DNA from 2 places in the Enterococcus salsurae genome. Region 1 is predicted to be linked to the other one. Evidence: riboswitches for the same ligand, from Rfam matches in the RefSeq annotation. Region 1 holds a riboswitch; the other holds the start of a gene.

Region 1 (5,675 bases):
CGCTTGCTTCACTCTTAATAAGATTTGGAGGATATTTTTATGTTTGACATGAAAGTTTTTGATTACGAGGATATACAATTGATCCCGAATAAATGCATTGTGGATAGTCGTTCTGAATGTGACACGACTGTGACACTAGGGAAGCATTCATTTAAAATGCCGGTCGTTCCTGCGAATATGCAAACGATCATTGATGATACGATTGCTGAATTTTTAGCTGAAAATGGCTATTTTTACATTATGCACCGTTTTGATGAGGAAGCGCGTATTCCTTTTATCAAAAAAATGAAGAGTCGCGGATTGATTGCGTCAATCAGTGTCGGGGTCAAAGAAAATGAATATCGCTTTGTCGAAGACTTAGCGGCAGAAGGCATAGTCCCTGACTATATTACGATCGATATCGCCCACGGTCATTCAAATGCTGTGATCAATATGATCCAACATATCAAGAAACATTTGCCAGAGGCGTTTGTGATCGCCGGTAATGTGGGTACCCCTGAAGCAGTCCGAGAATTAGAAAATGCTGGAGCAGATGCAACAAAAGTTGGGATCGGACCAGGAAAAGTGTGTATCACGAAAATCAAAACTGGTTTTGGTACAGGGGGCTGGCAGTTGGCAGCATTACGCTGGTGCGCCAAAGCAGCCCGCAAACCAATCATTGCCGATGGCGGGATTCGGACCCATGGCGACATTGCGAAGTCTGTGCGTTTCGGTGCGACGATGGTCATGATCGGCTCACTGTTCGCCGGCCACGAAGAATCACCTGGGGAAACGAAGGTGGAAAATGGCGTAGTCATGAAAGAATACTTTGGTTCTGCATCAGAATTCCAAAAAGGCGAGAAGAAAAACGTAGAAGGTAAAAAAATCTGGATCCAATACAAAGGGTCTTTGAAAGATACTTTAGTAGAAATGCAGCAAGATTTGCAATCATCGATTTCGTATGCCGGTGGGAAAGATTTAGAAGCGATCCGCAAAGTAGACTACGTGATCGTGAAAAACTCAATTTTCAATGGCGACACGATTTGATTCAGTTCAGTTGCTGAATGCTCACGCGTGACCACTGCAAGCAGTGCTGTTTTTAGACAGTGCTGCTTTTTTTGCAGCGGAAAGATTTTGTTTTGCATCAATCTTCGCTATAATAGACAGAGTAAACTATGATTACAATTATTGTAAAGAGTGTAGGTGAATGATGACGATCAAAGTAATGTCCATATTTGGTACAAGACCAGAAGCCATCAAAATGGCGCCTTTGGTCAAAGCGTTACAAGCAGATGATCGCTTTGTATCGGTCGTGACCGTGACAGCCCAACATCGGGAAATGCTGGATCAAGTGTTAAGTGTCTTTGCGATCGACGCAGATTATGATTTAGATATAATGAAATTGGGACAAACCTTGACCGGTATTACGACAAAAGTACTGCTGGATCTTGAACCCATTCTACAAAACGAACGGCCGGATATCGTCTTAGTCCATGGGGATACCACGACAGCCTATGCAGCAGCCACAGCGGCTTTTTATCAACAAATCCCTGTTGGACACGTCGAAGCTGGTTTGCGGACTTGGAACAAACAATCCCCTTATCCAGAAGAAGCCAATCGTCAACTGATCGATGTACTAGCCGATCTGCATTTTGCGCCGACGAAAGAAAGTCAGCTGAACTTGTTGAAAGAAAACCGCGATCCGCAGACGATTTTTGTGACGGGGAATACGGCGATCGATGCGATGAACTATACGATCAAAGACCATTATCGCCACCCTGAATTGTCTGGTATCAAAGGGAAACAGATCTTATTGACCATGCATCGACGTGAAAATTTAGGGCAGCCAATGGCGCAAGTTTTTCGGGCATTGGCAAGAATAGCAGCAGAGTATCCTGAAATTCATGTGGTATTTCCCATGCATAAAAATCCGCAAGTTCGGGAAATTGCCCGCGAGATATTAGGCGACATCGACAACGTTGCCTTGATAGAACCCTTGGATGTGATCGACTTTCATAATGTCGCCAATCAGAGCGCATTGATTTTGACTGACTCTGGAGGGGTGCAAGAAGAAGCGCCTTCTTTGGGGGTGCCGGTGTTGGTTTTGCGTGATACGACAGAACGGCCAGAAGGTGTCGCAGCTGGAACCTTGAAGTTGATTGGCACGCAAGAAGCGCGTGTATATATAGAAACAAAACGCTTGCTGGATGATCACGCCGCTTATCAAAAAATGGCGCATGCTGAGAACCCATATGGCGATGGACAAACCAGTCAGCGGATCGTAGAGATTCTTGCCGAAACCTTTGGCAGTCATTGACTTCTCAAGCTGAAACAACAGTGAAAATAAGCAAATGTTTTTGAAAAGTGATGGCTATTCTGAATGTTCTGAATATAAAATAACATATTTTTTATTTGAAAACAGTTGACCTTCTCCAAATGTTGGCTTATAGTATCAATAGAAAGAAATAATTGTTAGGTGAGGCTCCTATACGGACACAAGCTGCTGCCGCAAAAGTATCGAGAGATACTTAGTTGGTAGGACAGGTCTAATCGTGAAGGTTAAACCCAAAGCAGCTGATAGCGATTCGCTATCTACGCCCTATAGTGCTAAAGCTCTACAATGATCATGAGTTTTTTGCGCATGCTTATTGGGAGCATGCGCATTTTTTTGCATACGCGCGTGATCCAAGAGTGACTTGCTTATCAAACAGAAAGGAAGATTCATATGGATACACCCAGTCCCCAGATGAACCCAGGTTCATCGCCAAGAATTACTAGGGGTGGCGCGAGCACCTCCTAATTATAGGAGGAAAAGAGTATGTTGAAAAAATTATCAAAAGACCAAGAATTGAAATTATTAGCAAAATTATCAGAACGTGAATTATTGATGGAAATGCGGACTTCCTTCCAAGGGTTGTCTGAAAAAGATGCGCAAGAACGACTAGAAGAATACGGACCAAACAAAGTCGATGCCCAAAAACCAACACCTGCCTGGTTGATGATTTTGCGCGCATTTAAAGATCCATTTGTGTTGGTGTTGGCTTTGTTGATGGTGATTTCCTTTATGACAGGAGATATCGAAGCGGTGATCGTGATGGGTATCATGATCCTGGCAAGTGTGACGATCACATTCGTCCAAGAATACCGCTCGCAAAAAGCTAGTTTAGCGTTGAAAGAATTGATAGAGAATACTTGTTCTGTGACACGGGCAGGTGTGACCCGAGAAATTCCAATGGATGAAGTGGTTCCGGGTGATATCGTGACACTCGCAACAGGAGATATGATACCAGCCGATGCTATTTTGATCTGGACCAAGGATTTATTTATCAATCAATCTTCATTAACTGGCGAATCAATGCCCGTTGAAAAATTTGTCGATGCCGGTATCAAAGAAAGTGATACCAATGTTTCTGCCTTAGACATGCAAGATTTGGTCTTTATGGGTACCGATGTGTTAAGTGGTCAAGGAAAAGCCATTATTTTAAAGACAGGACAAAGCACCTTTTTTGGAGATATTGCCCGCAATGCCACGACGAAACGCGGAAAGACTGCTTTTGAAGATGGGCTGACCAAAGTCAGCAAATTGTTGTTGAGAATGGTGATGATCTTATTCCCGATCGTTCTTTTGATCAATGGGTTTACCAAAGGTGATTGGAGTGAAGCATTGTTCTTCGCAATTGCCGTCGCTGTTGGCTTGACCCCGGAAATGCTGCCTATGATCGTTACCAGTAATTTAGCCAAAGGCGCCATGTCGCTTTCCAAAGAGAAAGTCATCGTTAAAGAATTGCCTTCGATCCAAAATTTGGGCAGTATGGATGTGTTGTGTACAGACAAAACAGGAACGATCACTGAAGACCGGGTCGTGCTGGTGCAACATTTAAATCCATTTGGTCAAGAGGATCAGCAAGTACTAGATATGACGTATTTGAATTCCTATTATCAAACTGGCTGGAAAAATTTGATGGATATCGCTGTCTTGAATTACTACGAAGAAGCCAAACTGGCGGAACCATTCCAAGAGGTGACGAAAGTCGATGAAATTCCTTTTGATTTCTCTCGTCGCCGCTTGACCGTTGTTGTCAATGCAGATGGCCATCAATTGATGGTGACCAAAGGTGCAGCTGAAGAAATGGAACAAGTCTGCAAATATGTTGAGATCGATGGTCAAATCATGGAATTGACTGAAGATATTCGGGAAAAATTGCGCCAAGTCAATTTGCGCTTAAATAAACAAGGGATGCGGGTCTTGACAGTCGCAGTCAAAAGAGATGCCTATGCGGATGCTGTCTATTCAGTTTCAGACGAGCAAGACATGATCATGATTGGTTTCATGGGCTTCTTAGATCCAGCCAAAGAATCAGCAAAAACGGCGATTGCTTCCCTCCATGGCCATGGCATCAATGTCAAAGTATTGACTGGTGACAATGCCATCGTTGCACAAAAAGTATGTAACGATGTTGGCATCGAAGCCGGCAGTTACTTGCTTGGTACTGAAATCGATCGCTTGTCTGATGAAGAGTTGGCTGAAAAAGCGGCCACAACCAATTTGTTTGCGAAACTCAATCCAATGCAAAAATCCCGCATCATCCAAACGATCCAAGCAGCGGGACACACGGTTGGTTTTATGGGGGATGGGATCAACGATGCACCAGCTTTGCGTACTGCTGATGTGGGCATCTCAGTTGATACAGCCGCGGATATTACAAAGGATGCTAGTTCGATCATCCTATTGGAAAAAAGCTTGGACGTTTTAGATAAAGGTGTCATTGAAGGCCGTAAAGTCTTTACCAATATGATGAAGTATATCAAGATGACGTTGAGTTCAAACTTTGGTAATGTCTTTTCAATTTTAGTAGCCAGTGCCTTCTTGCCGTTTCTGCCAATGCTGTCAATTCAATTGCTGGTTCAAAATCTTGTGTATGATATGGCGCAGTTGACGATCCCTTGGGACAATGTTGATCAAGAAGAATTAGCGAAACCCGTGAAATGGCAAGTCAGAGGTTTGTTGAAGTTTACCGTAGGGATCGGACCAGTCAGCAGTATTTTTGATATCACAACTTTCTTGGTGATGTGGCATGTTTTCCAAGCCAATACAGTTCAAGAACAAGCCCTATTCCAAGCTGGGTGGTTTATGATCGGGTTGACGACGCAAACATTGGTGGTCCATATGATCAGAACCCGCAAGCTGCCTTTTATCAAAAGTATTGCTTCGCCAGCTGTCTTATTATCTAGTGTGTTGGCGATCGCTGTAGGCTTCGTGATCATCTTGACACCTTTGCATACAGTGTTTGATTTCGCAACGTTGCCTTCTTCTTATTGGCCATGGTTTATTGGCATCAACCTTGCTTATTTAGTAACAGTTGAGTTGGCCAAAAGAATTTATATTCGCGTGACGCAAGAATGGATTTAAACTAGCAGATCGTCGTTTCCTTCAATCAAGAGGGGAGCGGCGATCTGTTTCTTTTTGTCTTGATTCTGTATTATTTTTTTCTCATATTCAAAAAATCGACTATCACACAAGTCAATTACTTCACAATTACAAATGAGAAATAGGCAAACCTGCTGTTAGGGTAAACGCTGATCGCTGTACTATTCTTAAACGAAAAAAAGAATTTCCTTAGAAAATTTACAAGAAAGCGATTCCTTAAATGTGATAAATTTCACTAATCTTTTCTTAAGAGTTGCTATACTAGGCA
Region 2 (5,675 bases), on a different contig from region 1:
CTTATTGGCACCGTTGCACATCACCTATACCCAATATCTTGTGATGTTGGTTTTATGGGAACATGGCGACTTATCTGTCAAAGAATTAGGCAGCCATTTATGCTTAGATTCAGGGACACTGACACCTGTACTCAAAAAATTGCAAGATAAACAATTGCTTGATCGCATACGGGATCAACGAGATGAACGCATGGTCGTCATCTCACTGACAGATGAAGGACGTGCTTTAAAGAGTAAAGCTGCAGATATTCCCCAAAAATTACTTGCCCTCTTTCCGTTGACCGCAACGGAAGCAGCCACATTACAGATGTTGGCAGGTAAATTAGTTCAGGGCAGCAGTGACATATAACGAAAAAACTATACCTTTCGATTCTCTATCAGAGGAAAGAAAGGTATAGTTTTTTTATGATTTATCCAAACACGCCACTGCACGATAGATCATAGAAAATGGGTTTATGAAGGTTTGTCGCATTTGGCCTCTTCAATCAGTACTAAAAGTTCCTGACAAACTTCAGGAGAATCAATTGACTGAATGACATTTTTGATCAAAGCTTGATGCTGATCGCCTGTCAGCAATTGTTGAAAGACATCATGTTCAGTCACAGCGGGTTGGAACCTTCTAGCCAAAACGGATCCGCTCATCTTGATGCTTTCAATCTCTAAAATGCCATGATTCAATAATTTCCGGATGACCGCCAAGACAGTGTTGCGATTCATCCCAAATCGTTCACTAAATTCCGCACAACATAGTGGTTCAGAGGTTGACCAAAAGCGAACCAGAACCTCCCACTCTTTCTTTGAAAAATCTAAATAATCCATAAAATCCTCCTCCAAATTCCCTTCTTCCTCATTCAAGAATAAATGACCACCTTTATGATAGACATTCTAAGTACCGTTTTAGGCACATCTTTTTTAACTACACTTATAATAACTTATTTTTAACCTATATTCAAAAGTATTTTTCATCATTTTGAATAATATTAAAGTTATTTTAATTTTTGACCTTTGATTACGCTTATATAATCGTAAAAATCAAACTTTCATGGGGTGTTTCATTCATCGCATAGCCACAAAGTTCTTTGTTAATGGTCAGATAGTCTTTTTCGACCAATTGTATGACTTCTTCTTCTGCCAAATCGAGGTCAATGATCGACAACAAAGAGTCCAACAAAACAAAGCGCGTATCCAATCCCATTAAAATTGGATACACAGACCAGAAATTTTGTCCATTGATGTCCGATAAGGTTTGTTCGAACTTTTTCTTCAACTCTACGATGTATTGTCCTATTAGGGAGTCAACTCGCTGCTCATTCACTTGCAGTTGTCGTGAGATTATCTGTTCAAAGTAGTGGTTTGTATTCATAAATAACTTTATTTTATCCATCAATTTTTACATCCTTTTGCTTATATCGACAGCAAACTCGATACATATATTTTTCGTCTTGATCAATAAACGGCTTTTTCCGTCAATTTTCAGGAATAGTTCGTTCTTCATTATTTATATCATGTTGCTGGCCGTTTTTTTTATCAATTAATGGGCAAGTTCAATAAAAATATGAGAATACTGTTTTGTGCATGCGAAGCAAATTGACTCCTTCAGCATATTTCCAGACATTCTGACAGTTTGCCGGTATAATAAATTTATAGACAAAAAGAAGGAGCGGATAAAAAATGGGACATTTAACAAAACATACTACGACTGTTGGCACGACCAAAAAAGCGCAAAAAGCACAGCGAATCGCTTCACTTGAAAAATTCGTCAAATATAGCGGCTTCGCGCTAGCAGCCTTCTCTTTGGTTCTCAAAATCGCCAAAGAACGCCAAAATTGATTGAGGATTTCCTTTACTATTGTGCCCTCTCATGCGAGAGGGCTTTTTTACGCTACGGAAACAATACCTTCAACAGAATAGACTTGTCCACCAAAGATGTACTTTCATACATCCATGTCAGTGGCAGCACGCGTCATTGGCCAACTGAATCACTTTGCTCCCGTTGGTCATCATTAAAAAAAGCGGTGATTGCTTCTTTATTTTTCTCTTTATCAATCGTCAATACACTCCCAACTGGCGTATCGTCAGCAAAATCCCATGAATGATCAACTGGAATCGACAAGGCATCAATGTCCCCAGTATCCCCTTTTAGATAATCCATTAAGACATCGATCATCACTGAAACTGGTAAATTGGTATCGATTTGTCCGAAAATCTTGCCTACAGCTTTAGGGATTCTGGTCATGACCGAAAGGCTTTTGGCTTGTTCAGCAATTGCTTCCATGACTTGATGCTGTCTGCGGACACGTCCAAAATCCCCTTCCTCATCTTTGCGAAAACGGGCATATTGCAAAACTTGATGCCCATTCAGCTTCTGTTCACCTTTGGTTAAATGAATTTTGTCTACAGTCAAGTCTTTCTCCACATCGATGGTCAGTCCTTTAGGAAAAAGTGTATCGATTGCATCTTCAAATTCCTCAAACGTCAATACCATATAATAATCCGGTATAAGATCAAAGGTATCTTTCAACGTTTGCGTAAGCAATGGTTCACCACCAAAAGAATATGCTGCATTGATTTTTTCTTCACCATAACCTGGGATCGTGACATAGCAATCTCTCATGATCGACAGCAGCTTCGCTTGTTTCTTTTTGGTGTCGTACTGTGCCACCATTAATGTATCAGAGCGGCCATTTTCATCTGCACTGCGGGCATCGGAACCAATCAAAGTGACTTGGATCACATCTGGTATATCTTTCACTGTTTCTTTCATTGAAGCTGTGGTTTGCTGTGGTGTAGTGGATTTGGTCGTTGTTTTGCGATAAGCCAAACTGAATTCCGTAGTCACAAAGGTGACCAATACCAAAATAAAAGATAAGACAATTAAAACAAAACTTTTAAAAAAACGACGTTTCATCTTTAGTTCCCCCTGCTTTTTACCAATCATCTTGAGTGGCTAGTATAAAGAGATAGTTGCTTGATACTCTTTGCAGGCGAAACCCAACGCACGTTATTTTAAACAGGAAATAAAAACCAACTGATAAAAAAAGACAAACTTCTATTGTGAGTAAGAAGTTTGTCTCTATTTCCCCTCATCGTCCGAGTTTTGACACTATACAACGTAAAGACAAGTCTTAGCTATCTTATGAAAAGCCTTAATCCGACAATTCCTGTTTTACACATTGGCGTCTTTCGACGTTTCTGCGCAATAGCTTATGTTTGTATAGGAGCCTCACCTAACAAGTATTTAGTTATTTAATCTCTCGATGAAAGGATACATTTTTCACAGGTCAATGGCAATGAAAATATCTATATTAGCAATAATTTAATCTTTTCTTTACTTTTTTTTAGCACATTTAAATATATAAGGAATAAAAAAGGAAGCCCTCTGTTGAAAAAACATTCTCAAACAAAGGACTTAGATAGTCGATACTATTATGCAAAAAATGAACCGCCAGTAATACTGTAAACTTGACCAGTCACATAACTTGCCTCATCAGATGCTAAGAAAACATAGACTGAAGCCAATTCGACAGGTTGACCAGCACGTTTCAATAATTCATTTTGACCAAATTCAGGAATGGCTGATTGTGGTTGTCCTCCTGAAATTTGTAATGGGGTCCAAATCGGTCCTGGTGCAACTGTATTGACACGAATCCCTTTTTCACTTAATTGTGCTGCTAAGCCTTTACTAAACGATGTGATTGCGCCCTTCGTTGCTGCATAATCTAATAATTGCGCACTAGGTTCTGCACTTTGGATCGATGTCGTAGTCAGTATACTCCCGCCGGCCGGTAAATAATCCAATGCTTCTTGGACAGTCCAATACATCGAAATGATATTGATCGTAAAGGTATCGTTGATTTGCTCTGTGGTCAAATCTTTGATGTCTTGCACGGCTTGTTGTTTCCCTGCATTTAATACTAAAATATCTAAACCGCCTAAAGCAGCTGCCGCATCATGAACAAGTTTGCGGGTAAAGGCTTCATCTCTTAAATCACCTGGTAAAAGCACAGCTTTTTGTCCGGCTGCTTCAATCACAGCTTTGACTTCCTGTGCATCATCTTCTTCAAAAGGCAGATAGTTGATCGCAACATCAGCACCTTCTTTGGCATAAGCAATCGCTGCTGCCCGGCCAATTCCGGAATCACCACCGGTAACTAAGGCTTTTCTGCCGGTTAATTTTCCTGAACCAGTATAACTTTCTTCACCACAATCGGGAACTGGTTGCATTTTCCCTTGAATCGCGGGTGCTTCTTGGGGTTGTTTCTCAAACTTACCATTGTAATACTTGGTTAATGGGTTGCTGATTTTTTCTGACATTGTCCATTTCCTCCTAATGTTTTGTGTGTAGCAAGTAATTTTTATCCTTCTAATAAAAAGTGTAGAGGAAAAAAATAGAAAAAGGAAATAAAACGCACCTCTTCTCAAAGAATGCACAAAAAAAAGCCGAATCAGATCGTTCGGCTTCGTCATCATTTAGACTCACAAAAAGGGTTCGGCAGAAATTGCGCCGATCGTATCATCTTCTGTCGAGATGGCCAATCCAAGATGGACCGCCAGCAAATGGAGCTCACTTTCTGGGATGACATCTAACACCGTGCCGATTTCTTTGGCTAATGCCATGGCTTGTTCTGACACCGGTGGGAATTGGTCAATCACCATTGCGATATCCCATTGATCATGGATCACCCGTTCAGCTAATTCCTTTAAATGAACCAAAAAAAATTGCCAATGCTGCGGATGAATCGTCAACTCATATTGATTCAAGACATCGATACACGTTTCTACTATTTTTTGAAATAACGGATCATTAGAGATCATGAGCATTTTACGCTCAACAACAGTCGGGATTCTCACGGATACGCCTCCAGTCTTATCAAAACAGAAAAAGCCGATGACTGAGCATCTACTACAGGAGATCGACTTCTACTCTTATAATAATGAAAGCGCTCTTTCATTTCAAGAGGAACGAGAAAAAATTGTATTTATTCTTTTGATGAAAAATATCCAAATGACTAATTGGGATTGATCCCTAAAGTAATCCGTCCTATGCGGCTGATTCTGGTCAGTTGCCATACGGGTGACCAAACAACCTGCACGTTGACCGTCTCGATGAATGGCAGTTCACCCAAACGAGCTTGCATTTCTGCTGGAACGGAATCAATACAACCACAACCTGCACCTGTAAATGTCATCTCAATCGTGCAGATACCACGATCACTGACATCTATGCGGTAAATCAAGCCTAAATTGTAGACATCTAATCCAATCTCTGGATCCATTACCAACTCCAATTTCTCAATGATCGCTGATTGATTTGCTTCAGCTAATGGGTTCATGATGATTTCATTTGACATGGCGAAGTCCTCTTTTCTCAAATAATTATCTTCTATTTGACCATGAACAAAGGAAAATAACAAGGATTTTCTTAGAATTTTCGCAATCTTTCGAAAATGATTGCGCTTTTCGCGAAAGTAAGGTTAAATAGAAGGAAAACACTTGAAGGGTCTTATCGAGAGGAGTGCTGTACGATGACAGAAGAAACAAATAAAGATATCCGCATTCGCAGTCATGTCTATGACAATATGGTCAAATCACCGAACAGAGCGATGTTACGTGCCACAGGTATGGACGACGAAGAATTCAAAAAACCTATCATAGGCGTGATCAGTACTTGGGCT

The links. Region 1 has a riboswitch for magnesium ahead of mgtA (magnesium-translocating P-type ATPase). Riboswitches for the same ligand answer to the same signal wherever they lie in the genome.
Region 2: linked by a shared signal. The riboswitch ahead of ACYVRS_RS05960 (LCP family protein) and the one ahead of mgtA (magnesium-translocating P-type ATPase) in region 1 are both predicted to bind magnesium.

What each region holds. Positions count from the first base shown of each region.
Region 1 covers NZ_BAAHWY010000003.1:338,266-343,940, forward strand. The annotation lists gene guaC (GMP reductase) at 49-1,026, shown strand; gene wecB (non-hydrolyzing UDP-N-acetylglucosamine 2-epimerase) at 1,190-2,296, shown strand; M-box (ykoK) riboswitch at 2,441-2,611, shown strand; gene mgtA (magnesium-translocating P-type ATPase) at 2,798-5,389, shown strand.
Region 2 covers NZ_BAAHWY010000002.1:340,180-345,854, forward strand. The annotation lists gene ACYVRS_RS05940 (MarR family winged helix-turn-helix transcriptional regulator) at 1-349, shown strand, start outside; gene ACYVRS_RS05945 (hypothetical protein) at 454-819, opposite strand; gene ACYVRS_RS05950 (DUF7006 family protein) at 1,016-1,384, opposite strand; gene ACYVRS_RS05955 (hypothetical protein) at 1,672-1,830, shown strand; gene ACYVRS_RS05960 (LCP family protein) at 1,964-2,908, opposite strand; M-box (ykoK) riboswitch at 3,075-3,242, opposite strand; gene ACYVRS_RS05965 (SDR family oxidoreductase) at 3,427-4,314, opposite strand; gene ACYVRS_RS05970 (hypothetical protein) at 4,477-4,851, opposite strand; gene ACYVRS_RS05975 (metal-sulfur cluster assembly factor) at 5,010-5,351, opposite strand; gene ilvD (dihydroxy-acid dehydratase) at 5,526-5,675, shown strand, end outside.